Regions from separate parts of the Colwellia sp. Bg11-12 genome, predicted to be linked through region 2. Evidence: riboswitches for the same ligand, from Rfam matches in the RefSeq annotation. Region 2 holds a riboswitch; each other region holds the start of a gene.
What was found. A riboswitch is a leader RNA that binds a small molecule or an ion and turns the genes downstream of it on or off. The one in region 2 is predicted to bind cobalamin.
Positions count from the first base shown of each region.

Region 1: another riboswitch for cobalamin. It lies ahead of H4J39_RS14780 (hypothetical protein); the one in region 2 lies ahead of H4J39_RS04415 (TonB-dependent receptor domain-containing protein).
Region 3: another riboswitch for cobalamin. It lies ahead of cobO (cob(I)yrinic acid a,c-diamide adenosyltransferase); the one in region 2 lies ahead of H4J39_RS04415 (TonB-dependent receptor domain-containing protein).

Region 1 is NZ_JACGUZ010000077.1:187,564-197,534, reverse strand. Features, by position in the region: gene fdx (ISC system 2Fe-2S type ferredoxin) at 1-58, shown strand, start outside; gene H4J39_RS14785 (EAL domain-containing protein) at 316-2,733, shown strand; cobalamin riboswitch at 3,058-3,282, shown strand; gene H4J39_RS14780 (hypothetical protein) at 3,477-4,088, shown strand; gene H4J39_RS14775 (cobyrinate a,c-diamide synthase) at 4,172-5,590, shown strand; gene cobO (cob(I)yrinic acid a,c-diamide adenosyltransferase) at 6,066-6,695, shown strand; gene H4J39_RS14765 (cytochrome b) at 6,941-7,495, shown strand; gene H4J39_RS14760 (YceI family protein) at 7,543-8,127, shown strand; gene H4J39_RS14755 (EAL domain-containing protein) at 8,355-9,089, opposite strand; gene H4J39_RS14750 (PBPRA1643 family SWIM/SEC-C metal-binding motif protein) at 9,317-9,649, shown strand; gene H4J39_RS14745 (hypothetical protein) at 9,784-9,971, shown strand, end outside.
Region 2 is NZ_JACGUZ010000056.1:6,087-16,057, forward strand. Features, by position in the region: gene H4J39_RS04385 (iron ABC transporter permease) at 1-94, shown strand, start outside; gene cobT (nicotinate-nucleotide--dimethylbenzimidazole phosphoribosyltransferase) at 106-1,188, shown strand; gene H4J39_RS04395 (adenosylcobinamide-GDP ribazoletransferase) at 1,189-2,022, shown strand; gene cobU (bifunctional adenosylcobinamide kinase/adenosylcobinamide-phosphate guanylyltransferase) at 2,022-2,657, shown strand; gene H4J39_RS04405 (cobyric acid synthase) at 2,654-4,150, shown strand; gene H4J39_RS04410 (cobalamin-binding protein) at 4,199-5,038, shown strand; cobalamin riboswitch at 5,059-5,205, shown strand; gene H4J39_RS04415 (TonB-dependent receptor domain-containing protein) at 5,281-7,197, shown strand; gene H4J39_RS04420 (hypothetical protein) at 7,298-7,585, shown strand; gene H4J39_RS04425 (MarR family winged helix-turn-helix transcriptional regulator) at 7,627-8,076, opposite strand; gene H4J39_RS04430 (sigma 54-interacting transcriptional regulator) at 8,094-9,503, opposite strand; gene H4J39_RS04435 (hypothetical protein) at 9,509-9,971, opposite strand, start outside.
Region 3 is NZ_JACGUZ010000056.1:205,045-215,015, forward strand. Features, by position in the region: gene H4J39_RS05255 (PH domain-containing protein) at 1-1,548, opposite strand, end outside; gene H4J39_RS05260 (PH domain-containing protein) at 1,541-2,086, opposite strand; gene cobA (uroporphyrinogen-III C-methyltransferase) at 2,203-3,009, opposite strand; gene can (carbonate dehydratase) at 3,013-3,612, opposite strand; gene H4J39_RS05275 (methyl-accepting chemotaxis protein) at 4,214-5,380, shown strand; gene cobO (cob(I)yrinic acid a,c-diamide adenosyltransferase) at 5,545-6,150, opposite strand; cobalamin riboswitch at 6,272-6,420, opposite strand; gene H4J39_RS05285 (M13 family metallopeptidase) at 6,581-8,653, opposite strand; gene H4J39_RS05290 (lipoprotein-releasing ABC transporter permease subunit) at 9,173-9,971, shown strand, end outside.

The sequences.
Region 1 (9,971 bases), on a different contig from region 2:
AGACTTAGTTGTTGAAATTCCAAAGTACACGGTGAATATGGTGTCTGAAAACCACTAGTTTATTGCTATAGATATTTATTTTAAAGGGCAATAACATGTTAATGTTATTGCCTTTTTTGATCACGGCTAAGATATGATTGGATATTTATATCTTGAGAGTTTATTTAACTTTCAACAAGAATGATTAAGCGTTATTTTGTCTAGGTCAATAGACAGCAGATTAAAAATTTGTTCTACTTGGAACCGATATTTGCGCAATAAAATGCTTAATAATCGTAGATATATATTTTATAAATAACTTTAGGCTTCATAAATTTGTCCGAACTATCTAAATCACAAACGATAAAAAGTTTAACCATTACTAACCAGTTTGCTACGGATATCTTGTTATTAAATACCCCAAGTGAAATTTGGCAATATTTAGCACAAAATATTGTTGAAAAGCTCGGTTTTGACGATGCCGTTATTTATACTTTAGATGCTGGTGGGCAGACCTTAAGTCGAATGTCAGGCTTTGAAAAGAAAACGTCTATCAATAATGATAAAAGTAGTGATATCCAAATAAGAGATACAACATCTAACTCGATAGTCATCCCATTCAATCAAGGTGTTATTGGCAAGGTTGCCGCTACTAAAAAACCAATATTAGTTAAAGATACGCGAGAATTTGAAAGTTATATTGTTGATGATGAAACTACCCTATCAGAGTTAGCCGTACCTATTTTATTTAAACAGCAATTATTAGGTGTCATTGATTCTGAACATAAAAGTATTAATTTTTATACTGAATATCACCTAAGAACGCTGACAGCGTTAGCGACAATAACCGCGATGAAAATATCTCAAATCATTAGGGTTGATGGTTTGGAAGAAGTTATTGAAAATTTAGAATATGCCAATAAAATTCAAGATGCACTCTTTGAAATAGCTGAACTTATTTTTAAAACTAAAAGTATTGATGAATTTTATCAATACTTACATCAATGTATTGGTCGCCTTACCCTAGCAAAAAACTTTTTTGTTGCATTGTTAAAAGACGATGGCAAAAGGATCGACTTTCCTTATGCTATTGATGAGTTTGACAGTGCCTCTAATTTCACAAGCATAAACATCGATCCTAATTTCTTAAGTATTACTGGTTATGCGCTAGCTAAAGACCAACCTTTTCTTTTTTACGAAAAAGACATTCAAAAGATGCTTAATGAAAAAGCAATCTATATACGCGGTAGTATCCCCAAAGCTTGGTTGGGGGTACCATTTGGGAGCGGTATAAATAAAGGGATTGTGGTTGTACAAAGTTATAGTACCGAGTTTTTATTTCAAGAAAAAGACAAACAATTACTCATGTTTGTTGCAAAACATATTAATAATGCTATTGAAAGAATGGAGGCTAAGCAAAAGTTACAGTTTTTAGCCTTACATGATCCATTAACTAACTTACCGAACCGTTCGTTATTCAAAGATAGGATCCAACATGCGTTCTTGCATTGCCAAAATAATCGTCACGACAATATAGCAATACTCTTTATTGACGTGGACAGGTTTAAAAAAATTAACGACACTTATGGTCACCATGTTGGCGATAAGTTACTGGTTGCTATTGTAAAGTCAATAACAACAACGTTAAGAAACACTGATACACTGGCTCGTTTAGGTGGTGATGAATTCGCCATATTACTTGATGGTAATATTGATTATGAGACCATTTGTCGGATAACTGAAAGTATTCTTGCGGTTATGGCCGCGGCTTTTAATATTGATGGCTTGAATATTTCCAGTAGTGTAAGTATTGGTATAGCAACCTATAGCAATACGAGTGAAAGCGCAGAACAGTTATTGATTGATGCGGACCATGCTATGTACCAAGCAAAGTTGAAAGGTCGCAACCAATATGTGTTTTTTGAAGCACTTGAAGAACAAAATAAATTAATTAATGTGAAAGTCGAGTATGATTTTGATAATGCAGTAAAAAATCAAGAGTTTATTGGTAATTATCAACCGTTGATTGATTTTGATACGGGAGATATTATTGGTGCTGAAATTTTAGTACGTTGGCAACACCCTAAATTAGGGCTTTTGTATCCAGATTTTTTTATTCCTATTTTAGAAAAATCTGGTCAAATAGTTCAACTTGATCTCTATATGCTAAAGCTCGCTATGAGTAAACTCAACCTTTGGGCTCCTTGGCTACCTAAAGTATTTAAGCTGAGTGTTAATGTATCAACATCAGGCTTTGCGTCACAAGATTTTATTCATTATTTGCAATCGCAACATCATCTCTCTGCAGTTACCACCGAACGGTTGTGTGTAGAAATTACTGAAGAAAGTTTAATTTTAAATATTGATGCAGTGAAAAGACATTTAGATATTTTAAAAAATCTTCGCATACCAGTCGCCTTGGATGACTTTGGTACAGGTTTTTCATCGCTAAGTTACTTACATCAATTTTCCTTAGATTATTTAAAAATAGACAAAAGCTTTGTTGATGACTTGAATGAAGTGAGCAATAAAGTCTTAATATTGGACGCTGTGGTTAATTTAGCCAAATCATTGAAGATTAAAACGACAGCGGAAGGTATTGAGACCGAAGAACAATACCAAAAGCTTAAAGAAATTGGCTGTGATGTTGCCCAAGGGTATCATATTGCAAAACCGATGCTTGATACGGACTTTAAACTTTTCTTCTTAAATTGGGAGGGGAATGTTAAATGGATGGCAGCAACAGCCCGATAACTTTCACGCAACCCACTAATATAATCTTAACGTCACACCGTACCTGCATCTCAATTTGCGCTTTGTGGTTTACCCACTGGGTAAAGCTGTTTCGCTATACATCGCGTGCCTAGTCTTTGAAGGATGATAGTACCTATTATTGCCAGCTTTGAAAAAAAGTAGATAGACAGACCATGGAGCAGGGAGAATAAGGGCTTTTTTATTTCAGCCTCTAAAGATGAACCTTTGATTTTGGTGGGTACTCCCGCTATAAAACTAAAGATTAGTCTCTGCCTCTTGAAGAACGGTAACCTATAACGTAGTATTAACGCCGATTTAGGTGTCTAAGTTACTGTTAATTTATGTTTTTCGCATATTAATCGTAACTGCTATAGATGAAACGTGAAACGGGTGAAATACCCGTACTGCCCCCGCAACGGTAACTGTGAGCAGCAACAAAACCACTGTATTCAATCATTATTTAGATAATTAGAATAGTGAAAATATGGGAAGGTGTTGCATATGCTATGACCAGGAGTCCGGAGACCGGCCTATTTTATAGTTGTTATAAAACAACTATTGCTCGACAACTGCGGTGGGCGGTAATTCAGAGAAGCGTACACGGCCTGAATTATTGCTTGACGATCGAATGATTTTTATTGGTTTTTCTAAGAATTAATAATTTATTGTCCGATTATCACCGTATACCGACTTTGATTTCCTACACCGTTAAAACTCTATTTGTTTTAAACAACGGAATCGTTATGAAATCAATCAATCTCAAATCTCCTATCAGTTTACTCATTGCTATTTTTGCAACATTAACCTTGCTGATGCTTGCAACTCGCACACATCATTTCGCGAGTTTAAACCATTTACCTAGTGCATCAATTGCTATATTTTTTCTAGCCGGTATGTACTTACGTAATATCAAAATGTTTTGGTTTTTCTATATTCTAACGGTAACCGTCGATCTCGCTTCGTCTTATTATCGTGGTCAATTTGGTGATTGTATTACCACCTCTTACCCTGCATTAGTATTGAGTTACGCTGCTATGTTTACTGCTGGCTTTTATACTCGACCTAATTGGCAACAAAGTGTTTGGCAAGTCAATATTATAAAAGTGGCTTTGGCTATGTTTATTGCGAGTTCAATTGCTTTCTTTATTTCAAATGGTAGTTATTACGCGTTTTCAGGTAAATTCCCTGTTTTGTCATGGGCAGAATATGCAACACGTGTCGACAAGTATTATGTTAAGTCTATTTCAAACCCTATTTTTTATGTTGTTTCTGCTATGGTCATCGATTTTACTTTGAGTTATTTTTTCAAGGAAAAATCAATAAACGCTAATACACACGTAAATGGTCGATTGTAGTTTCGCCTCAAAATGAAAAGCAATAATGACAAATATAATCGACAACCAACACGATAAAAATAATTAAATAGAAGAGACAATTAATGGCGTTATCTAATAAAAAGACACTCCCATTTAAAGATAAGTCCGAGTATAAAAAAGGCAGTGGTGTTATGTGTTCAGCACTCATTATTGCTGCACCGCATTCTGGCTCTGGAAAAACAACAGTCACAGCTGCGCTTGCCCGTTATCACCGTAATCAAGGCCGTAAAGTAACAGTATTTAAAGTCGGGCCAGATTTTATTGACCCGATGATATTACGTAAAGCCAGTGGCGAATTAGTTTATCAATTAGATCTATGGTTAGTCGGTGAGCAGGGTTGCCAAGCGCTACTTTATCGTGCAGCGCAAGACTCAGATCTGATTTTAATCGAAGGCGTGATGGGATTGTTTGATGGCACCCCTAGTAGTGCGGACTTAGCTCAACATTTTAACATCCCTGTTTTGGGTGTTATTGATGCTAAGGCAATGGCTCAAACTTTTGCCGCAGTGGCTTTTGGTTTAGCTAAATTTAGAGAAAACTTACCCTTTTCTGGTGTTATTGGTAATCGAGTAAATTCAGATCGACATGCTGAAATGCTCAGTAGTAACTTGCCAAGTGAATTACGCTTTTATGGCCGTATCCCAAAAGATGAAACGATAACTTTGCCAGAGCGGCATCTAGGTTTAGTGCAGGCGCAAGAACTCGTTGATATTGATGAACAACTCAATCAAGCAGCTAGTCATATAGCGAATACGGGACTGACCGATTTACCTGAAAAAGTTGAATTTTTTACGCGAGAAAAAGACAGTTTAAAAAATGTTATCCATCAAGCATTGTTAGGTACCCGTGTCATAATTGTTCGAGATAGCGCTTTTAGTTTTATTTATGCGGCGAATATTGCTTTTTTAGCACAAGCGGGTGCAGAACTTATTTATTGTTCTGCACTTACCGATACTCACTTACCTGACGGTGATGTGTTGTATATTCCGGGTGGCTATCCAGAATTATATGCTGAGCAGTTAATGAACAATGTCACTTTTATTAATGAGGTGAGAGATTTCGCTTCAAGCAATAAGCCCATAATTGCAGAGTGTGGCGGCATGTTATATTTGCTGGATAAGCTTACCGATATGTCTGGTCAACAATTCTCTATGGTTGGATTAATGCCAGGCAAGGCGACGATGCAGAAACAACTTGCCGCAATTGGTTCACAGTGGGTCGACTTACCATCATTTAATAAAGGTGAAGATACCTCTGATAATGTAAGTACAAGCAGTAATATAATGCGTGGGCACAGTTTCCATTACTCATCCGCAGAAATTGATTTAGAACCAAGTTGCCAAACTATCCATCATCCAAGTGGACGCGTTGGTGAGTTGGTTTATCTGCATAACAATATTATTGCTTCATATATGCACTGGTATCTTCCTAGTAATCCTAGCTTAGCATTACGTATATTTAATAAAACGCACTTTTTCTAGTACAAAATTAGGCCCATTAATGGGGGAGAGATTATCGATTAGCCAAGTGCTGAGAAAAAAATGGAGCATTTATAAGTACGGGTGAATGGTTGGTTAGTATTAAAAACTCACGGTAACTAAAACAAAAAAGTGGCTATTGTTTACTATAATTATCCTCTCGGTCTACAGAATATTGGCGCGGATATCTTAGATTTACAGCAATCATGGCGGCACTAAATCCTAATTAGGGTAATATTTTTAGATGAATCAGTTAGAGTACTAACAGATAAGCTATCTTCAGCGAAAATCCAGCCGTTTAATTCTATAGATAAAGAACTAACCTCAACACCTGAAGCATTGAAAAATAAACTAAAAAACCAAGAAGGTTATCAGTCAATGGGCCAAGTTTATCGCGATCCTGAAACAGGTAAGTTAATATTGAGCAGTAATGAATAGCGCAATTAATAGCGTAATGATTAAATAGAATGAGAATATTATGAGTGATGTGAATAAAGACGCTGAAAAAGCAGCTGCGAAAGAACAAAAACATATTGAACGCCAAAAGAAAATTAAAGCCAATGTTGATGAACGAATTGCTCAAGCGACAGAAGAGCGCGGTGTTTTTGTTGTTATAACCGGTAATGGCAAAGGCAAAAGTACTTCTGGTTTTGGTACCGTATTACGCGCTATTGGTCATGGGCAAAAAGCGGGTGTTGTACAATTCATTAAAGGCAGTAAGTGGGAATGCGGCGAAATGAATATTTTAAAGCAATTCTCGGTTCAGCATCATGTGATGGGCACGGGGTTTACTTGGGAAACGCAAAGTACTGAAACTGATTTAGCCGCAGCAAAAGTTGCATGGCAAAGAAGTAAAGAAATGCTCAGTGACGAAACACTTGATATTGTTTTACTCGATGAAATGACTTACATGGTGAAATATGGCTATATTGAGTTAGACGAAATTATCGAGGCGTTAAATAATCGCCCTAAAATGCAGCACGTATTAATTACCGGCCGTGCCTGTCATCGTCGGTTAATTGAATTGGCAGATACGGTATCAGAAGTACAACCAATCAAACATGCTTTTAAAGCGGGAGTTAAAGCACAAAAAGGACTTGATTGGTGATCGTTAGCAGATTGATTAAGTCAGTAAAGTTATATTATTGGTGCTACAACGTGGCTTGACTCATATTTACCCTGAGAGGGAAAACTAGCTGTCATATCTTTAGAGTTTTCAATCTCATATTGACGCCATTAGTGACTAAATGGAAACATTGAGTCACTATTTACGTACTTAATACATTATTAATATTCATATACTATTATTAACAATAAAATCACCGCACAGTATTGATGAATATCGGAATTAAAATGAGAAATACGATAAACCACTATGGTTGGGGCACTATTATTTTACACTGGCTAGTTGCCATAACCGTTGTCGGACTCTTTACATTAGGCTACTGGATGGTAGATCTGGGGTATTATGATCCTTGGTATAAGCAAGGCCCCGATCTTCATAAAAGTATAGGGATCCTTTTGTTTTTAGTCATGGTTGTCCGTACTATCTTACGTCTTGTTCAAGTAAAGCCACAGGCCATTGAAACTCATACTGACATAGAAAAAAAATTAGGCCGTTTAGTGCATATTTTTTTGTATGGCGCGCTATTTATTCTAATGATCAGTGGCTATTTAATTTCAACAGCTGATGGACGTGCCATAGAGGTGTTTGAATTAATATCGGTAATAAGTTTTGGTGAGCTATTTACTGACCAAGAAGATCTTTCTGGCATGGTACATAAATATCTTGCTTACGTACTAATATCCGTAGTTGTTTTGCATGCATTAGCTGCACTGAAACATCACTTTATCGATAAAGATACAACGCTAAAAAGAATGCTTGGATATCGATCGGATAAACAATAAATAGACTTAACTAAAACATTCAACTCAACTATTTTAAAAGGGATCACATGAAAAAATTATTACTTGCGTCAACACTTTCAGCATTACTTTTTGCACCCGCTTTTACGTCAACTGCCAATGCAGCAGATTATGTCGTAGACTATAAAGGCGCTCATGCCTCAGTAAACTTTAAGATTCAACATTTAGGTTATAGCTGGTTAACGGGGCGTTTTGATAAATTTAGCGGCAGTTTTAGTTATGATGCTGCGGATCTATCTTCAGCTAAAATTGAAATGTTCGTCGATACAAACAGTTTAAACACCAATCATGCTGAACGTGATAAGCATGTACGTAGCGATGATTTTCTTGATGTCGACAAGTTTGGAAGTGCAAAGTTTATTAGCACTAGCATTACTGATAAAGGTCAAAATAAATTAGCCATTAACGGGACTTTAACCTTACACGGTGTTAGTAAAGACATTATTATTGACGCGATAAAAATTGGCGAGGGTAAAGATCCTTGGGGTGGTTACCGTGTTGGCTTTAGCGGTACAACAAAAATTGGTTTAGCTGATTTTGGTATTCCAGACACGTTAGGGCCTGCTTCATCACATGTTGAATTAGAATTACATATAGAAGGCATCAGAAAATAGTGATTGGTTAAACGTCTGACCGATGTTTTTATTTTTAAATTTTATTAGATAATCATATTAATTGACTTCATATGTATAAAGCCAGCATCAATGCTGGCTTTATTTTTATAAAATCACAGTGACTTCATCGGTGATCTTTACAAACAGTGATGGTTTTATTGTGCTTATTCATATTTTATTGAAAAATAATAAAAGAAGATTTTATGGAAAGTCTTATGATTAATAAATTAACTTACCTTTTTAAATTGTTTTTGGTAAAAAAAACCTTGAACAAAATCAACATTCAACTGTTTTGCGAAGCGTAAATCTTCTGCGGTTTCTACGCCTTCTAAGATAACCTTTTTACCGGTATTTCGTGCATAGTTGATCATCGACTCAACGAGTAACATAAAGTTACGGTTAGACCTATTAGTGACGACATATCTGTCAAGTTTGATATATTCAACAAGTTGAATAACAGCCATCGACACCATTGATTGTGGATTACAGAGATCGTCGATAGCGGTATGAATGTTATTTTTTGATAGATTATCAATCATCGCTAAGCTCATAATAGCATCGTTTATTTCTGAATTTTCGATGAGCTCAACAATGATTTTAGATTTTTGAAAACCTTTAAATAATTTCAAAAATGGATTGTCATCTTTTAAAGTCCCCGTTGAAAAATAAGAGTCTTGGTCTAAATTAACAAAAATGTCTACCTTATTGGGAGCATAGGCGAGTTGTAATTTTTTTTGTTGGTATTCTACTTGAAACAAACTGAGTGGACTGTCATGTAAAGAAGAATAAACAAGATCAGGTCGTATCGCTGAGTTATCTTTAGTGAAAAACCGTGATAAACATTCATAGGCATATATTTCTTGGCTTTTGATGCAAACAATAGGCTGATATTCAACACCATAACGCTGACTTTCCATCAGATCTATCAAAGTGGAGGGTGAAAGATGAGTTTTAGTTTTCATAAATGATCAGGTTGCCATAGGACTAACCTGTCCTACAGCTTAAATATAATTGCATTGTAAATGATAATCATTATCATGTGAAGTCATTGGTTATATTGCTAAGATGATTATAAAATTAGTAATAAAGGCGTATATAAATTTAGCAAAAATGGCTTTTAGCTGTTAGAATTCGCGCGAATTTTTAATGGCTGAGCATTCGGCACTCACATTTAATAAAGGTGCATATTATGTCTAAATTTTTCTATCGAGGAACTCCTGATGTTATGGGGACTCACGGAACTGCAGGTTACAAACCTAATCGTGATATTAAGCTTGGTAGCGCAGCAAAGCCGTTAACGCTTGTTGTTACATCAAAAGAAAGACAAGAAGAAATTTTAGTTATTGTTGCAGAGCATAATTTTATTGCCAATATTGAAATTAATGCTGACGAAAAGGAAAACATAGTTGAGCTTGAAGCGGTGCTAAATACGCCTAAAACGCAACGTTTTGATAAAACACCAAGCAGAAACGATCCTTGTTCTTGTGGAAGTACAAAAAAATATAAAAAGTGCTGTGGATAAATAGCTCACCCCCATAAATAAACGAAGGCTAAGGAGATATTCCTTAGCCTTTTTTATTGATACAATTATGGTAAAAATAGTTAAATTGACAGATACTTAACTATCAATCGGAGTAAGCAGGAGAGGATAATTAAGTGAAAAAAATCAGTTTAACGCAAGATGAAAATTTATCATTTAAAGTTAACCAGCAATTATCACAACAAGAATCACAACGTTTTGACCTCTATTTTTCAATCCCCGAAGAAATGGGGATTAATGCCATCACTCTCAGTGAAGAAAATTACTTCCATAGCAGTATCAGAAGTCATAGTGCTTACTTTTC
Region 2 (9,971 bases):
TAAAAATCAAGAACTTCCGGTGGGCGTTATTACCTCTGCTGTGGGGAGTTTATTCTTTTTATCCTTGTTGTACTTCCGCAAAAACAAAGCATAAAGGGGCGATTGATGAGCTTTGCTATTAAAAAAATAACTAATGAATTTGATGAACATATACAAACAACCCTTGATGGTAAAACTAAGCCACTTGGCGCGTTAGGGCAATTAGAAAATACAGCAAAAATAATAGCGCGTGTGCAGTACTCATCGTTAAATAGTATTGCACCATCGCTTAAACTCAACAAACCCAGTTTATTGATTTTTGCCGGTGACCATGGTGTTGCAGCCGAAGGTGTTTCCATTGCGCCTAGTGAAGTTACTTCACAAATGGTGGCTAATTTTGCTGCGGGTGGCGCGGCAATTAATGTTTTTTGTAAACAACTTGGCTGGCAATTAAGCGTGGTTGATACCGGTATATTATCACCGCCAGAAAGTTATTTAGGTGTAATTGACCAGCGTTTAGGGACTATTACTGAGCCATTAAATGTATCGCCAGCAATGAGCGAAGCGCAAGTTGAATTAGGTTTTGAAAAAGCGACGACTTTAATCAAGAAAATGCATAAAAGTGGTTGTAATCTTATTGCTTTTGGCGAAATGGGCATTGGTAATACAACCTCTGCTTCGGCGATTATGTCAGCGGTAATGAATATTACCGCTCAAGAAAGTGTCGGGCGTGGCACCGGCGTAAGTGATGAAGTTATAAAACGAAAGCAGCAGGTTATTGAACAGGCATTAACGCTTCATAAAGATGAACTCAACAACGCTAAAGACATTTTACGGTGCTTAGGTGGTTTTGAAATTGTACAAATTACCGCAGCAATGTTAGCCGCTGCAGAGCAAAAAATGCTAGTTGTTGTTGACGGTTTTATTTGTACAGCAGCAGCCATGCTGGCCATAGCACTTAACAAAAATGTAAAAGACTATATGATATTTGCCCATTGCTCTGGCGAGCAAGGGCACCAAAGCATGCTCGATTATTTACAGGTTAAGCCGTTATTAAATTTAGGTTTACGTTTAGGCGAAGGTACGGGGGCAGCATTAGCTTTACCCTTAATTCAAGCTTCAGCCGCTTTTTATAATGATATGGCAAGTTTTGCTCAAGCTGATGTCACTAATGTAACTGATATTAAAACGAGTGGGGTTGACCATTAAATGACTAAGCAATCACTTGGGCAACAATGCCAACAGCAATATTATTTATTGTTACTGGCATTGAGTTTTTTTACTCGTGTACCGGTACGTTTACCTGAGGTTGTTAAACCTGAGATGCTGCATCAAGCGAGTCGATATTTTGCCTTGATTGGTGTGTTTATTGGCGCGGTTACTGCCTTAATTTTAGTGCTGTTGGCGAGTTTCCTACCACTTTCTTTAGCGGTACTCATTTCAATGGCATGTAGTTTATTACTCACAGGGGCTTTTCACGAAGATGGTTGGGCTGATGTGTGGGATGGATTTGGCGGTGGCTGGACCGTCGAACAAAAACTGAATATTATGAAAGATAGCCGTTTAGGCACTTATGGTGCAGCAAGCCTGTTTTTTATTTTAATGACTAAATATCAAAGCTTAGTTTTATTAGGCACGCACAACGAAAACCCGGTGCTAGCCCTCTCATTCGCATTAGTTTTAGCACATACCTTGAGTCGAGTGGTAAGTACGAGTTTAATTTTTAGCATGTCTTATGTCAGCGAAGATGCACAGTCAAAAGTAAAACCTTTAGCACAACATTTATCAATAAAGGGGTTAATTATTTTATTGATAACTGGCGCAGTTGTGCTATTTACTTTGTTACCGCTCATGCACGCCTTTGTGATGATTGTGTGCTTATGGATAATACGCATTTTACTTATCTTATGGTTTAATCGTCAGTTAGGCGGTTTTACCGGCGATTGTTTAGGGGCAGCGCAACAAATTTTAGAAGTTGCCGTTTATATTATCTTGTTGGTATTAGTTTTACCTTCAACAGCATTTTTAGCTGAGGTGCGCTAATGAGCAATACTAACTTTAGCTGTCCGCCTTTAAGCCATATCAACGAGAACAACCTGCATTTTATTTTAGGTGGCGCGCGCTCTGGAAAATCTCGCTTAGCTGAAAATATAGCGAAACAAGCTGAGTCACAAGGGCGAACTATTTGTTATATCGCTACAGCACAAGCGCATGATAAAGAAATGAGCCAGCGTATTTTACGACACCAAGTTGAGCGTCCCGATCATTGGGCCTTACTTGAATCACCACTGTATTTAGCCCAAGCGCTTACACAAGCATTACAGGATAGTGATTGTGTTTTAGTTGATTGTTTAACACTGTGGTTAAGTAATTGTTTGTGTCATCAAGATAATGACTTTTATAAACAACAAAAAGCAATGTTCATCGACTTTTTAAAAAACTTCCTTAGCGATAAAAGCCCTTATAAAGCGAAAAAGCTTATTTTTGTCAGTAATGAAGTGGGCCACGGTATAGTGCCGATGGGGGAATTGTCTCGAGAGTTTGTTGACCAAGCGGGTTGGTTGCATCAAGAGCTTGCCCAATTAGCCAATCAAGTTGATTTTGTTATGGCGGGATTACCCATGACATTGAAAGCTAACATTTCGCAGCATAACGTATTGGATGAAAAAGACGTATGAAAACATTAATGGTGCAAGGCACAACGTCTGATGCAGGAAAGAGTACTTTAGTTGCGGGTTTATGCCGAGTATTTGTAAATTTAGGTTATAAAGTTGCACCGTTTAAGCCACAAAACATGGCGTTAAATAGTGCCGTTACTAGCGATGGAGGCGAAATTGGCCGTGCGCAAGCACTTCAGGCTATTGCGGCGAATATTGCGCCACGTGTTGATTTTAATCCAATTTTACTTAAACCCAATAGTGATACAGGTGCACAAGTTATTGTTCATGGGCGAGCAATATCGAATATGGAAGCCACTAGTTATCACGACTATAAAAAAGTAGCGATGGACGCGGTACTCGATTCTCATCATCGCTTAGCTAAAGAGTTTGATCTGTTAATGGTTGAAGGTGCAGGTAGCCCTGCTGAGATAAATTTACGGGAAAATGATATTGCCAATATGGGCTATGCTGAAGCCGTTGATTGCCCTGTTATTCTTGTCGCTGATATTGACCGAGGGGGTGTTTTTGCTCACCTAGTGGGAACCTTAGAGTTATTGTCAGCTTCTGAACAAAATCGTGTTAAAGGCTTTATTATTAATCGCTTTCGTGGCGACATTACATTATTAACATCAGGGCTTGATTGGCTGGAAGAAAAAACCGGCAAACCCGTTCTGGGCGTATTACCTTATTTACATGACTTAGCCCTTGATGCTGAAGATGCTGTCGCGATTGAAAACAAGGTTGAACAAGCAAAAATAAACATTGTTGTGCCGTTATTGCCTCATATTAGTAACCATACTGATTTTGACACTTTACGCTTAAACCCCGAAATAAATTTACGTTATGTCAAAATAGGCGAACGTATCACGGATTGTGACTTAGTTATTTTACCGGGCAGTAAAAATGTAATATCTGATCTTAAGTTTTTTAAAGAGCAAGGTTGGCAACGTGATGTTGAGTGTCACTTACGTTATGGCGGAAAGGTCTTTGGCATTTGTGGTGGTTATCAAATGTTAGGAAAAACCATCAGCGACCCCCACGGTATTGAGTCAAATGTTAAGTCGATAACAGGGCTAGGTTTACTTGACCTTGTTACGGAGTTAACCCCCGAAAAAATATTAGCACAAATAACGGCTACCATGACGTTAGGTAATGATAGTTGCCTTGTTAAAGGTTATGAAATTCATTGTGGTATTTCTAAGAGTCTGATAAATGATGAAAAATTGCTGATGCCACTCCTTGTTAATAAAAGTGATAATCAAGCAACTGATGGCTGTATTTCAGATGACAACCAAATAGCAGGCACCTACCTGCACGGTATTTTCGATGAAGGCGATGCAACACAATTATTAGTTAATTGGCTCGACAGTAATAATGACATTCAACAGACTATTAATCTTGATGAGCATCGAGAGCATCAGCTTGAACGGTTGGCTGATGTTTGCCAAAAACACTTAAAGATATCAGTCATCGAAGATATTATAAAAGACAGTAAAACGACCAAAGCATAGCATAGCGGTGAAAAACGCATATTCAACAAACATAAAAGGCTAAATAACATGACCAAAAGATTTTTATCGCTGACCCTGGTAAGTTTATTATTAATAGTAATAACCGCTAAAAGCTTTGCTGAAGAACCTAAGCAGCGCATAGTCGCCTTAGCGCCACACATCGTTGAAATGCTATTTGATATTGGCGCAGGTAAAAAAATTGTTGGTACTGTTTCTTACGCTGACTACCCAAAAGCGGCATTAGATATTCCACGTGTTGGTAGCTACCACGGCATGCAAATAGAAAAATTGTTGGCATTAAATCCTGATTTAGTGATTGTTTGGAAGTCAGGTAATTCGCAAAGTGATATTGATAAAATGCATCGTTTAGGCCTAAATGTAGTTTTTAGCAACCCTAAAGATATCGATGATGTTGCCACCGAACTGCGTTATTTTGGCAAATTAACGGGACACAAAGAGCAAGCGGAAACGGTCGCTTTAGCCTATGAACAACGGTTAAAAAAGTTACGTCTTGAAAATATAAACAAACAACCGATAACTGTTTTTTATCAATTGTGGTCAGAGCCGATGATGACTATTAATGGCACAACATGGATAAATCAATTAATTGAAGTGTGCCAAGGGGTAAATGTTTTTAAAAGTAATGCTACACCGTACCCTAAAATAAGTACGGAGAATGTGATTGTTGCTCAGCCACACTTAATGATTTTACCGGATGAAAATTCGGATAAGCCACAACCTATTATTAACTGGCAAAAATGGCCAGAAATACCCGCAGTGAAAAACAATAAGTTTATTCACGTGGATGCAGATTTATTACATAGATTTAGTACCAGAATGTTAAGCGGTGTTGAAGATATGTGTGAAAAAATTGATCAGCAAAGATAGCTGTTCAGTTAACTTAACCGATAGATAATACTATCTATTATTTGCGAATTACAGGGGAAGCCAATGAGAATTTGGCACTGCCCCCGCAATGGTAATTGTTATGGTGTGTGAGTTTATAACTCACCATAATATAAGTCCGATACTCTGTAATTTGCGTAATTATCTCGTTTATTTGAAGCTTATATAGAAAGCATAAACAACGAGATCAACATGGTGCGGAGGGCATCATAGAAAGAGGTCATATGAAAACTAAATTATTTAATAAAACACCCATTCAGCTTGCTATCGCAGGTATTATTTTTTCAAGCTTAACGTCATCAATTGCCTATGCAAAGGATGCGAATGCAGATGAAATTGAAAATATTATCATTACTGCTAATCGCACACAGCAAGAACAATTCTTAACCTTATCAGCAACGCAAGTTATCACTAAAGAAGACATTGTTGCTTTTCAACCACAAAACGTTACCGACCTACTAGAGAAAGTTGCCGGTATCAGCGTGGTTAATCAAGGAGGGGCAGGTCAGGCAAGTTCTGTATCTATGCGTGGCACAAGTAGTGGGCATACGCTCGTGTTGGTTGACGGTGTTCGCATTGGTTCGGCAACATTAGGCTCTACTAGCTTTGGTGGCATTTCAGTGGCTTTAATTGAACGTATTGAAGTTGTTAAAGGTCCACGTGCTGCATTATGGGGTTCTGATGCTATTGGTGGTGTTATTCAAATATTTACTAAAAAACAGCAGTTAGGTGAAGGTGTTATCAGTGCGGGTTTAGGTAGTAATGGTTTGTGGAAAACTGATGCATCAATCGGATTAGGCAATGAGCAACACTCGTTAACGTTAAGTGCTTCTGCCGAAGAAAGTGATGGTTTTAGTGCAACTAAAATTGATGGTGACGCTTATGACACTGATGAAGATGGTTATAGCCGTTTTTCATTAGCCGCTATTGGCGAAAGTAAAATTAATGATGAATTTTCATTACATTTAGCGTCTCGTTGGGAGCAGGGTGGTGCTGAATATGATCAAAGTATTCAATACTACAATCCTGATAATGGCTCGGCTAATGAAAGTGAATACGAGAATTATTACTTACGTGTTGCAGGTCAATATCAGTCAGGTGCTTTATTTACTGAACTTTCGCTGTCAACGAGTCAAGACCAAGGCGAAACTTTTGGTAATGATGTTAAAAAGTCAGACAGTGATGAAATTAAAACTCAGCGTGATCAATTTTCAGCCTTAGGCCAATATTCGTTTAGCGATGCGACTAGTATTACTGCGGGTGTTGATTTTTACACTGAAGAAGTTTCCACTGATACAGATAAAGACGCATGGACTCCTGGGTTTCAAAAGTGGGCTGTTGAAGAACGCGATGTTAATGCGGTATTTATTCAAGCTCGTCATCAGTTAGATGCGTTTTTATTTGAAGGCGCTGTTCGTCGTGATGACATCGAAGATGTCGACGTAGAAGTAACTTACAATGCTTCTGTTGGGTATCAAATTAATGATTCATGGCTTGTCAGCTTAAACCGTTCTACGGGTTTTAAAGCACCGTCATTTAACGATCTATACTGGCCTGGATCTGGTAATCCAGATGTAAAACCAGAGAGTATCACGAGTAACGAAATTTTGATCCGTAATCAATTTTCATCTGATGGTATTGACGGAAGCGTTGAGATGAGTTTTTTTGAATCAGACATTGAGAACTTAATTGCTTGGTCACCAAATGCTTCAGGTGCTTGGCAGCCATCCAATATTAACCAAGCTGATATTCAAGGATTAGAATTAACGTTAAATGCAACGGCTGGCGATTTTAGCCATCAACTTGCTATTGCTTCTATTGATGCTAAAGATGCACAATTAGACGTGCAACTTGCTCGTCGTCCAGAAGTTACCGCTAATTATACGCTCGGTTATCATTGGCAAGAATTCACCTTAAATGGTGTGCTTAGCTATCGTGATGAAAGCCCTGAAAAAACCAATGCTGATTCAGATATTTTAGATGACTACTGGTTAGTTAATGTATCGTTGAGTTATCAAGCGACCAATAAACTCGTGTTTATTGGCAAAGTAAATAATCTATTTGATGAAGAGTATGAAACAGCGCAGAACTATGTGGCTGATGGTACTAACTTTTTATTAACGGCTACTTATTCTTTTTAATAAGTAATACAGTATAAGTAATTAAAAACCTACACTATTGTGTAGGTTTTTTTATAGTGGTATTTTAACGGCCTAATAACACAGAGAAAAGCAGGATTTTATGGATACTGAAACGGCAAAAATTAATCGTAGTGTAAAACTGATTAAAGGTTTTATGTTATTAGTGATTGCTATGTTTTTACTACAATATTACCAAACTGGAGTACTCGACTTTGGCGCGTTTGCTGGCTCAGTTGGCGTTTTATCGTTATTGCGTGGCATTCTACTTTCGCCGTCATTACTTGTTACACCGTTTAAATATTGGAAAGTATCTACTGCTACATTTTCGAAAAGTAGTTGTTTTTATTTCCTGTTAGCTTTCGTATTAATTTTGGTCAGCGCATTGTAAAACAGTTGATTGTTTTGTTATCCTCGGCCTAGCAATAGTTGTTATTTTTTGTTCGATATCTCAATTGATTTCAATGTTATTTTTTCAATTATTTCGCAGAGTTGCGTTCTTTCTTCAACACTTAAAACAGACAATAATTCTTCTTCACGTTGTAAAGCCATCGGTATTAATTGTTGATAAATAGCTAAGCCATGCGCTGTTAGTTTTAACAATGAAGATCGCTTATCGGTTTTATCGGTATTTTTAACTAACAAGCCTTGGGTCTGCATTTTTGCTATTGCGCGGCTTGCTGGCATTTTTTCTAAATTTGTTTGCTCGCCTATTTGCTTTGCTGATAACAACTCTCCGTTACCTAAACTGGCTAAAACACGCCATTGTTGACGAGAAAGTTCAAACCTTCCCGTATAAATTTCAGCAATATTATCACTTACTTTTGCTTGTAGTTGAGTGAGCTGATAAGGAAAAAATTCTGTTAAGTGTAAGCTTTTCATCGTCTATGTATTCTCAGCTAATCTTGTGAAGGTGTATCGTTATCAACTCTAAATGATTCTGCATTCAAGTGATGTTTTTTCAATAGTTTATAGAACTCTGTACGATTCCGCTGTGCTATTTTGGCTGCTTGTGAAACATTACCTTCGGTAGTCTTTAATAATTTGGCTAAGTAGTCGCGTTCGAATTTTTCTCTCGCTTCTTGAAAAGAAGGCAGCTGTGCACTTTGAGTACGCAATGCATTATTAATTAAGCTTTCACTTATTAATGGCTCTGTTGATAAAGCGACACATTGCTCAACAACATTTTGTAATTGTCTAATATTTCCTGGCCAGTCAGCCCTGATTAAAACTTCCATCGCTTCTTGGCAGAAACCATTTATTTTATGAGACGTATTTTCGATCGCTACACTTAAAAAGTACTGGGCAAGTAAAGGAATATCTTCACGGCGCTCAGCGAGTGTTGGTAAGGTGAGTTCAACCACATTTAAGCGGTAATAAAGATCTTCACGAAAGCTTTTATCAATAATGGCCTCTTGAAGGTTTTTATGGGTTGCAGCAATAATACGTACATCAACTTTTATTGATTGTGTACTCCCTACCGGGCGAACTTCTTTTTCCTGCAGAGCTCGTAATAATTTCACTTGAAAGCTCATTGGCATATCACCCACTTCATCAAGAAATAAAGTGCCGCCATCGGTTGACTGAAAAAGTCCTTGGTGGTTTTTATCAGCGCCAGTAAAAGCGCCTTTGCAATGACCAAATAACTCTGACTCTAACAATTGTTCGGGTATGGCCGCACAGTTAATGGCGGTGAATTTTTTACTGTTACGCTTGCTTGCTAAGTGCACCGCTTTCGCCAATAATTCTTTACCGGTTCCGCTTGCGCTATGGATCAATAAACTAAAATCACTTTGAGCAACCTGATAGGTTTGCTGTAATAATGACGACATCACAGCGCTGCGACTAATTATCTTTTTACGCCAAATGTCAGCTTTTGCATTGGTATTGTGTGCGCTATTTTGTGGTTGTAAACGTATGGCTTCTTGTACAGTTGATAACAACTCTTGGCTTTCAAAAGGTTTGGTTAAAAAGCTAAAAACCCCTTGTTTTGTCGCACTAATAGCATCAGGAATAGTACCGTGGGCGGTCATAATGATGACAGGTAAATTGGGTTGTTGTTGACGAATTCTTTCGAAAAGTGCCATGCCGTCCATGCCTTCCATGCGCAGATCGCTGATCACTAATTGTGGATGAAAAGTTTCTAATATGCCTAATGCCATTTTGGCACTACTTGCTGACTCGATTTGATAACCTGCCGCTGATAGCCGAATACCCAGTAATCTTAATAAGCTGGGATCGTCATCAACAAGCAGTATTTTCTCGCGTTGTTTTTCATCGAATTTTTTTTGATTATTGGTTGAAACCATCGTCTTTACTGTCCATGTTCATTAATAGTATGTTCTATTTTTTTTAGCTGAAGGATCTGCTGCTGTAATGCTTTAAATTGCTGCTGTTGCTGCACGGAAGCTTCTTTTATGGCGTTAAACGCTTTCTTTGCTTGTGATAGTTCATTCAGACGTAACACTTGTTCATTGAGTTGTATTTTTAGCATGCTATAAAAGGCAAAGTCGGCCTCAGTTATATCGCTGTTTTTGAGATCAATGAGTGAAAGCTTGTTTAAGATACTTTTTGCAGTAAACGGATTGTGAACAGACGAATGAGGCAGTGAAAAAAGCAATACTGATTTTAATTGCCATTCAATAGCATCGTTATTATTCATTTTATTTTGTGTAACAGCTTCATTACTGTCGAATAAGACTAACTGATGTTGGCGAACTTTATCTGCTAATTGACTGTCAGTTAAGGTCACTAAAGATAAATAATACTGCGTATAG
Region 3 (9,971 bases), 200 kb from region 2:
TAATTGATAAGCAAGCTTTTGCTTGATAAAAGGAATGTCCTGAGCGCCTGCAGCGAGTACGATTCTTATTGAACTGAGCTGGTGACGCTCTTGGAACCAACTTTGTTTAAATTGAACTTGTTGAGTTTTAAAAATAGGAAAACAAGTATAGTCGACGCCAAAATAGCCTTTACGAATATAAATTAAATCATCATCATTAGCATAGCCCCATCGCAGCCAGCGCATAAAAACTAATACACTCATAAATAAATAACCGGGCGTTAACACCATTAAAAAATTAGCTTTATCAAGGGTGATAAAAAGAACCGAAAGTAGAATAAACATGGGTGAAAGAATATAACCAATATTGCGCAGTAAAAAGCGTTTGCTAATACGGTGGTAATCGATACTCATCATCTTATTATTGGGGTAAACATCGTTTATTAAGGTCAAACATTCATTTGGGTTGATTGACGGCACAATAATATGACTATTTTGCGCACTCGCTTGATATTGATTTAATGCACTATTGCTTTGCTCAAATTTAAGGTTAATACGTTTTAGTATCACATCAAGCCAATCTTGTTGGCGAACCACCATTTGTAAACGTGATAAACGCATGATCACTTCATATTTGGTTAATAGTCCACTGCGACGAATATAACGGTCATCCACTTTACTTAAGGTGAAGTTGTAAAAGGTAATAATAGAACCTGCAATAGAGAAAAGCGTAAAAGGTAATAAAATAAGAAAAGTTAAGGTCAGTGCGTATAAACCAATTTGCCACATCGGCTTATCTGAAAAGGTAAGGAATTTTTCGAGGTCAATTCCTAAACCGTTAAAAAACTCAACAATATATCGTCCAAAGTCATCAAGAAATGGTGCTAAACCGCCCATAAAAATCCAAATTCGGTTGTTGGTTATGCCATGAATAACAAGATCAGTGATACCACGAGTATTTAAAATCACTTCATTTTTTTTATTATTTGAAGTTGAATCTTTTACTGTATTAGTACTTTCATCCGTGATGGTCGAATAGGCAACTTGGTGTTGAGCTAAAATTTCTTTTTTAAGTTGTTCTGCAAAATCTATTTTTAAGGCGACGACCTTTGCTTCTTGTTTCGCAGAGCCTGCTGTATCAAGTTGTAAGCAAGTAAAGCCAAAAGGTCGATAATATATAGGTTGCTCAAGTTTTACGTTTTGAATTTTAGCAAAAGGCAAGTTAACGTATTTCTTTGAAATTACCCCCGAACGTATTTCAATATGATCTTGATATAACCGGTATTGAAAGAAATAAAAACTTAAAAAGGTAGAGGTAATGATAACCACGAGCACGCCTAAACCTATAGGCAGCCATAGATGGGGATGCGCGATAAAATTATCATAGCCAATATATAATGCGGGTAAGAACACAAGGATATTACTTAAAAATCCAGTAACAAATTTAGCTAAAAAATAAATAATAGCGATAGGTGATATACGTTGCCAATCTTTAGTGTTTTTTATCGTTTCATTCGGTTGCGTTGTCGCATCTGAGTTGTTATTTAGGGTTTCTGTTGATTTATCCATGATGATTAACATCTTTGTGGTCAAGAATAAATTGGCGAATGCTCTCCGCTTTCTCTAGTGGTAACCCCGGAATTTCAAATGTGTGCATTGCGCCACCTGCACTGAAAACCTGTAGTGTAGCTAAACCTATTTTACGGTCAATAGGGCCACGTTTTAATTCTACATGTTGAATACGTAACATTGGTTGGCTAACCGTTTTACGAAAAACAACACCGCTTTTATAGCTAAGATCTTGTTCACGAAGTGCATAAAACTTTCTTTTGTCAGCAACAATAGTGTAGAAAATACTGATAATGCCCACTAGGGCTGTTGCCCCAATAAAAAAACTAACAACGCTGTTTGCTGTCGTCGATAGCGGAATAAAACGTTGTAGTAGAGCTATAAATAATACTGAAATAATAAAAAGTGTAGAAAATAAACTGATATAACGATTACTTTTCGCATAAAGGGGGGATAAATGTTCAAAGCTCAGCTTAGTTAAGTGTGGTAAATCTTCACTTGGTAATACGGAGTTTGAGAAATTGGCGGTTCCCTGCATAGTATTTATTCCTGTCATTTAAAGTGATTACGATTTTTATCAGGGGAATGTTAAGCCCAAGGTAAAATATCATCAATAGTGGTGAAGCACTGAGCGTGAAGTTTACTGCCCATTTATTATTTTGGTGATAAATAACCTAAATTTATTAAGTGTTTTTCATCAAAAGTGTTAACAACATCGCCAATAATCACCAGCGTTGGTGGTTTTATGTTATGCAACTCAACCAAATGATTTAACCCTGCTAAAGTGCCTCGGTAAACATGTTGCTCAGGATTTGTGCCTTTGTAAATAAGGGCTGCTGGCGTAGAACCTATACGACCGGCTTTAATGAGTTGCTCACTAATTATCGGTAAACTTTTAATGCCCATGTAAAAAACGACGGTTTGTTTATTATCGGTGAGAGTGTGCCAAGGTAGTGATAATTCCCCGTTGTTTTGTACATTGCCGGTAATGAAAGTACAACTTTGAGCAACTTGTCGATGAGTTAAAGGAATGCCAACATAACTTGTACATGCAGAAGCGGCTGTCATTCCAGGCACGATATGACAGGCAATATCGTGTTTTAATGCAAATTGTGCCTCTTCACCACCTCGACCAAAAACAAATGGATCACCACCTTTTAAACGTAAAACTTTTTTATTTTGTTTTGCATGATCAACTAATAACTGATTAATATCATCTTGAGGTACTCGATGCTCAGCTTGTTTTTTGCCCACATAAATACGCTCACAATTTTCAGGTAATAACGCTAAAATTTCTGCGCTCACTAAGCGGTCATAAATAACAACTTCAGCTTGCTTGATAAAGCGAAAAGCTTGTAAGGTCAGTAATTCAGGATCACCCGGACCTGCGCCAACTAAGGCAACCTCGCCACAAGAGAAAGGTTGTTTTTTTATCGGTGGTTCGGGTATCGTTAAGGTCATTAATTATTTACCATCGCAAGAGACATTTAAATTTTTCAAAATACCGTCGTGTAAATTATACACAAAGCCATGAACAGTTACGTCTTGGTTTTTTTTCCAAGCATTGACTAATGTCGTGGTATGGCAAACGTTTGCTACTTGTTCAACCACATTAAGATCGCAGAGTAAATTGACCTTTGTTTGGTGATCTTCAACGGCATCGAGACGGTCTTTGTGAAAACGATAAACATCTTTAATATGCCCTAGCCAATTATCTATTAATCCATGGCGCTTATTATCAATCGAAGCTATGATGCCACCACAGCCATAGTGACCACACACTATTATATGCTTAACTTTAAGGTTTTCGACAGCAAATTGAATAACAGAAAGGCAATTTAAATCGGTATGAATAACTTGGTTAGCAATATTACGATGAACAAAAACTTCACCTGGAGACATACCGAGTAATTCATTAGCTGGTACTCTTGAATCAGAACATCCTATCCATAAATATTCTGGCTTTTGTTGTTCTGACAAACGTTTAAAAAAATGTGGGTCTTCTTTTTTTATGTTGTCAGCCCATTGCTGATTATTATCGAACAAATGTTGAATAGAAGTCACGGAATACCTTGATAAATAATCGATAGATTGATTTTATGAGAATACCGAGTGAAGTGAAAGAAAAATGTCAGATCAATTATTTATGACGTATATCTCTTTCGTTAATAACTTAGGTGTAATCGTCACAATTGAAATTCAATGTAAGCATGCTAATGGCAACGGTAGCTGTTCGACATAGGCGAGTAAAAACAGAAAAAAGTGCTTAAGGTAAAGAATAAAATAGTCGAGGAGCTGGTTTTGTTCTTCTGACTCAATAAAATTGAACACGCCCGTAAACTAAAAAGGCGGTAATTTAGATGGAGTCAATAAAAGTTCAATGGTCAGGCTTTTGATGATGTGGTTTTGATGTATAAAGTTTTAGAAGTATATATCCCATAAAAATTGCGATGATAGACATATATTGATTTCCTATTTATATTTTATCTGAGCGATGAACCATTAATTCGTTTAAGGATAGCTAAAATAAAATGGTTTTTTTGTCCAATAATTAAAATTAACAAATATTGTTAGCCAAAACAGCAAATAATAGGTAATTTATAACGTAATAAAGCCAAGTAGCTTAAATTTAGGCTGTTTTTTAAACTAACAAGATGGATACTCTATGTTTACTCGCTTAAGCGTGAAATTACTTATACCAACGGCGGTTGTTGGATTATTAGCCTTACTTTTTGTACTGCTATTTACTGATGAGCTAAGTAAGTCAGCAGTTGTCGGTATACTCTCTGTTTTAGTGATTGCCCAATTAATATCAGGGTATATATTTATTGAAAAGCAGCTGTCATCTCGATTAACAAAACTACAACACTATATTACACTCGTCGTTAGCACCAAGCAGGCACCTCCTGGGCCGTTAATTGATGGAGGTAATGATGAACTCGCCACTGTGACGAATGAACTCAGTTCATTTATTGGCAACTTGTCAGATGTGCTTGCGGAATTACGTACGGAATCTGAATCATTAAAAGAAGGCTCCTTTTTACTGGCCACACAAATGACTGACTCCGTTAAAGCTGTTGACGATTCTGCTCGTCAAATAGCGTTAATGGCACACTCTATTGATGAGGTCGCTTCAACCTCTAGTATACTTTCAGACAGCGCTTCACAGGTAAGTGAAACAACAAATCAAGTCATTGCTATTTTATCTCAAGGTACGACTTCCTCAAATACGAGCCAACAAACGATTGAGGCTTTTTCTGAAGAAGTTACTGAGATGGCTACCGATTTAGCCTTACTACAAACTGAATGTTCTAACATTGGTTCTGTACTTGACGTTATTCGCGGTATCGCAGATCAAACAAACTTACTGGCTTTAAATGCCGCGATTGAAGCGGCAAGAGCAGGTGAACAAGGTCGAGGCTTTGCGGTTGTTGCAGACGAAGTAAGAGCGCTCGCTCATAGAACACAAGAAGCAACGGTTGAAATCCATTCAATGGTGGAAGGTTTACAAGAAAAATCAACGAATGCAGTGACGGCAATCTCGCGCGGTCAAACTTTGACACAAGACAGCTTAACGCATTCTGCAGAAGTTGTTGAAGCGCTAGAACAAATAGGACGTGTGTTTAATGAAGTGAATGCGCTAACGTCTCAAATTGCGAGTGGCACTGAACAGCAGCAGCAATCTACAGCATCGATTAATACAAATATGGCTGAGGTTGCTTCGTTGAGCCGAGATATAACGAATGGCTTAAGTTCTGTTGCGCAACATGCCGAGCAACAGCAAAAAGTATCTATAGATGTTGCGACGAGCTTAAATAGAATTTGTGTTTAGTGAGCGCTAACAGCTAACAGCTAGCATTGAACATTTAAAAAAGCCCATATTACATGGGCTTTTTTATGTTGAGTCCGTTCTTCAATATCTTTTTTACAAAGCATTCTTGCTTGTAGTATGTCATTTTTGCAGGAATATTACGCTTTATAGGCAATGATTATCGATTACCAATCAATACCTTTTTGTGCTTTTATATTGTTATCAAAAGCATGTTTTATTGATTGAACTTCACTGACTGTATCTGCGAGTTCGAGTAACGAACGATGTGCACCACGGCCGGTGGCTATCACATGTTGCATCGGGGGACGATTCGCTATGGCATCAAGCACTTCATCAAGATCAAGGTATTTAAACGACAGCATGTAAGTTAGTTCGTCAAGTAACACAACATCAACACTTTCATCAGCTAATAGTTTCTTAGCTTCTTCCCACACAATTTTCGCTGCAGTAATGTCAGCGGTTTTATCTTGTGTATTCCAAGTGAAACCGGTTGCCATAACATGAAAAGGCACGCCAAGTTTCTCAAGAACATTTCTTTCTCCACAAGCCCAAGTGCCTTTTATAAATTGAATTGCGGCAGCATTCAAGCCATGACCAACGGCACGAGTTAGTGTGCCAAACCCTGATGTTGATTTACCTTTACCATTGCCCGTGATAACAATTAATATACCGCGTTCATCTGTTGCCGCGTCAACTCTAGCATCAACTTTGTCTTTCACTTTTTGCATGCGCGCTTGATGTTTTTCGCTTTTTTGTGTTTCGTCAACCATGAGTATTCCTGTTGTGATTATAGTGATTTTAAAGAGGAAAAAAGGCAAGGCTAGCGTTAAGGATAGTCCTTAATAGGTAGCAAGTTACCGCGTGTTCCCGCACGATTTCATTGATCTTAAAAGTTCTGCTATTAAAGTCATTAGGTATGCTGACTCATTGAATGCTTATAAAACAGTAGACAATTTACAGTTGCGGGTACAGTTAAGGTTTTACACCTTATTCCCTAAATACTTTACGTGTGGCTAGTTTACGATATTTGTATTTATTTACAATATGTAGAGGTGTTAAAGACTGTTGATTTACGCATTTTATGCGGTTAATTTTGTGTGGATATATTCTATTTTTAGTCAGTTTTAAGTCATAAAAAATGCCAACAATATTTGTTGGCATTTTAGTCTTCGTTTACTGTTATTTAGCTAAACGTTTTGCTTACCAAATTTTTACACGTTTTTCAGGGGCAATATACATAGCGTCACCTTCTTTAACGTTAAACGCTTTGTAGAATTCAGGCATGTTAGATAAAGAACCTAATGCGCGGAATTCGCCAGGCGAATGAGGGTCAGTCGCTACTTGATTACGTAATGATTTTTCGACTTTTTTCCCACGCCATACTTGAGCATAACCCATGAAGAAACGTTGATCGCCTGTTAGTCCGTCAATTACCGGTGCTTCTTTACCATTTAATGAGGCAATATAAGCTTTGTAAGCGATGGTTACACCAGATAAATCACCGATGTTCTCGCCTAAGGTTAAAGAGCCATTAACGTTTAAGTCTTTAAATACTGAATAGCCATTGTATTGTGCAACTAAGTCATCTGTACGAACTTTAAAGGCCGCTAAATCTGCTTCAGTCCACCAATTACGCAAGTTACCGTCACCATCGTATTTACTCCCTTGATCGTCAAATCCATGGCCCATCTCATGACCAATAACAGCGCCAATGCCACCATAGTTAACCGCATCATCAGCGCTTAAGTTAAAGAACGGAGGTTGTAAAATTGCGGCAGGAAATACAATTTCATTTTTAGTTGGGTTGTAATAAGCATTAACAGTTTGAGGTGTCATGCCCCATTCTTGTTTATCAATGGGTCCACCTAATTTAGCCACTTCCTTTTGATGAGAAACATTACCCGAACGCATTTTATTGCCAACTAAATCATCACCTTTAATAATAAGAGCAGAATAATCTTCCCACTTATTTGGGTAACCAATTTTGGGGTCAAAGCTTGCTAGTTTTACATGGGCTGCTTTTTTAGTTGAGTCAGACATCCACTCTAATTCATCAATACTTGCGCCATATGCTCCGCGTAAGTTTTCAACGAGCTGTGTCATACGCGTTTTAGCTTCTGGTTTAAAGTGACGGCCTACATAAACCTTACCAATAACTTCACCTAAATTGCTGTTTACCACTGCAACGCCGCGCTTCCACATTGGGCGTTGTACTTTTTGACCACTTAATTGTTTTGAATAAAAGTCAAAGTTTTCATCACTTAAAGCCGTTGTTAAAGAACCTGAAAAATTACTTAGTGTATGAAAAGTAAGGTAGGTTTGCCAATCGGCTAACGATGTTGCTGCAAATGTTTCGCCAAAGCCTTTTATAAACGATGGTTGGTTAATAATAATATCTTTTTGCGCCGCTACACCTTGAGCTGCAAGGTAAGCATTCCAATTGAATGCATCAGTCACTGTATTTAAGTCAGCAACATTAAATTTATTGTAACGTTTGTCGCTGTCACGAGTCTCAACTTTCGTCCAATGAAAACCCGCTAATTTTGTTTCTAATGCCATGATAGTTTGTGCGGCGGCTTTACCATTTTTCAAACCCGCTAGATTAAACATGTTTTCTATATGAGTAACATAACCTTTACGTAATTCAGCAAAGCGTTCTGTTTCATCAAAGTAGTAATCTCTGTCTGGTAAGCCTAAACCCGTTTGCCAAATATGTGTCGCATAGCGAGTTGAGTCTTTAGCGTCAACACTGATGTAAAATGCTAATGGACTACCGATACCATTTTTCTGGTTCTTACCAAAAAAAGTAGCTAATTCATCTTTATCTTTTAAGCTATTGATGCTGTCAAATAAAGGTTGTACAGGAGTGATACCAGCAGCGTTACGTGCATCGGTGTTCATGTACGAACGGAATAAGTCAGCAACTTTTTGTTCATCGCTACCCATTTTTAAATCTTCTGTCGCGGCTAATTCTTCGATGATTACTTTTACATTGTCATCGGCTTCATCACGTAAGTCATAAAAAGCACCAATAGATGTTTTGTCGCCAGGAATTTCATTACTGTTCAACCATGCGCCGTTAACATAACGGTAGAAGTTGTCTTGTGGACGAACAGATAAATCCATGTTCGCTTTGTCGATACCTGAAGCCAATGCTGTTTTTTGCATGGCTGGCATTTCTTGTTTCGTTGTATCAGTGCTTTCTGTATTGTTGTTGCAAGCGGCAAGCAACAATAACGAAGAACATAACGCACTTGTTATTATTGTTTTCATTGAAGTCTCATCTTTAAGTTAAAAATATTTGTTATAAAACATTGAACGCATTGATATTAAAGGGTTACAGCGTTTTTTACTAGATTCAGACATGAATTTTTACATAATGCTTGAGCAACCCCGTATTTTATTTTGTACATTACATGGATAGATAATGCTGAACTTATTGTAATTCACTGAAAATTATATAATTATTACAACTTGAGTTTTTTTGTACGTTTACTTACAGGATTTTTCCTGCCAAATAAAACATCGGCTGTGATATGCTTAACCCCTTATCTAAGTGAGTATTTCCTTCATAAATGCCATTTAAATTAAAGTAACAGAACTATTGAGCCTGAACTATCAACGACAAGCAGTTAGATTGAGTTATAGCCGACTATTACGGTAAAAACGGAAAAACGGAAAAACGGAAAAACCAAAAAACCAAAAAACCGAAAAACCATAGGGTATTAGGCCCTTTGAAAATGAGCACGTAACAAGTGCAATTGGTATAACACAAAAGATGAAGTTTATTTAATGTTTCAGCCCGTCAGTTTTTTCATTGGGCTTCGCTATAGTCGAAGTCGTAAAAGTTCAGGATTTGTTTCCTTTATCACTTTTTTTTCAATTGTAGGCATTGTACTTGGGGTCGCCTCCTTGATTACGGTTGTTTCCGTAATGGACGGCCTAGAAGGGGAACAAAAACGTAGGATACTCGGGTTGGTCCCTCATATTGTGGTGGCAGACGAATCAGAGCAGAACAAACAAGTTTCCTTACCACAATGGCAAACACTTCGGGAGCAGCTATTACTGCACCCTAACGTTACACACGTTACGCCTTTTCTGGAAAGTGAAGCTCTAATACAAGCTAATTCTGGCGCGTTACGTGGCGTTCTCATTCAAGGGGTAATGCCTGAATTTGAACAACATAATATTGTTAACACCTCTATGCTATCAGGAAGTTTAAACCATTTGTCAGAACAGCCGTTCTCAGTGGTTATTGGGCGAGCATTAGCAAGGCAACTTGATGTAGACCTTGGTGGTTTTGTTCGATTAACACTCCCTAATAAAACAGTCTTTACCCCCATGGGAAGAATTCCAGTACAGCGGACATTTACTGTTGCTGGTATTTTTAGTGTGGGCTCGCAAGTTGATGAAACCCTTGTCTATATTCACAGTAAAGATGGCGCAAAACTGCATCGACAAAAAGGTGATGGCGTTGAAAAACTTCGTTTATATCTTGATGATGCTTTTGCCGCTGAGCAAGTCGTAAGTACTTTAAAAACTCAATATCCGCAATATGCTTTTACCACCTGGAGTGATAGCCAAGGTGCAT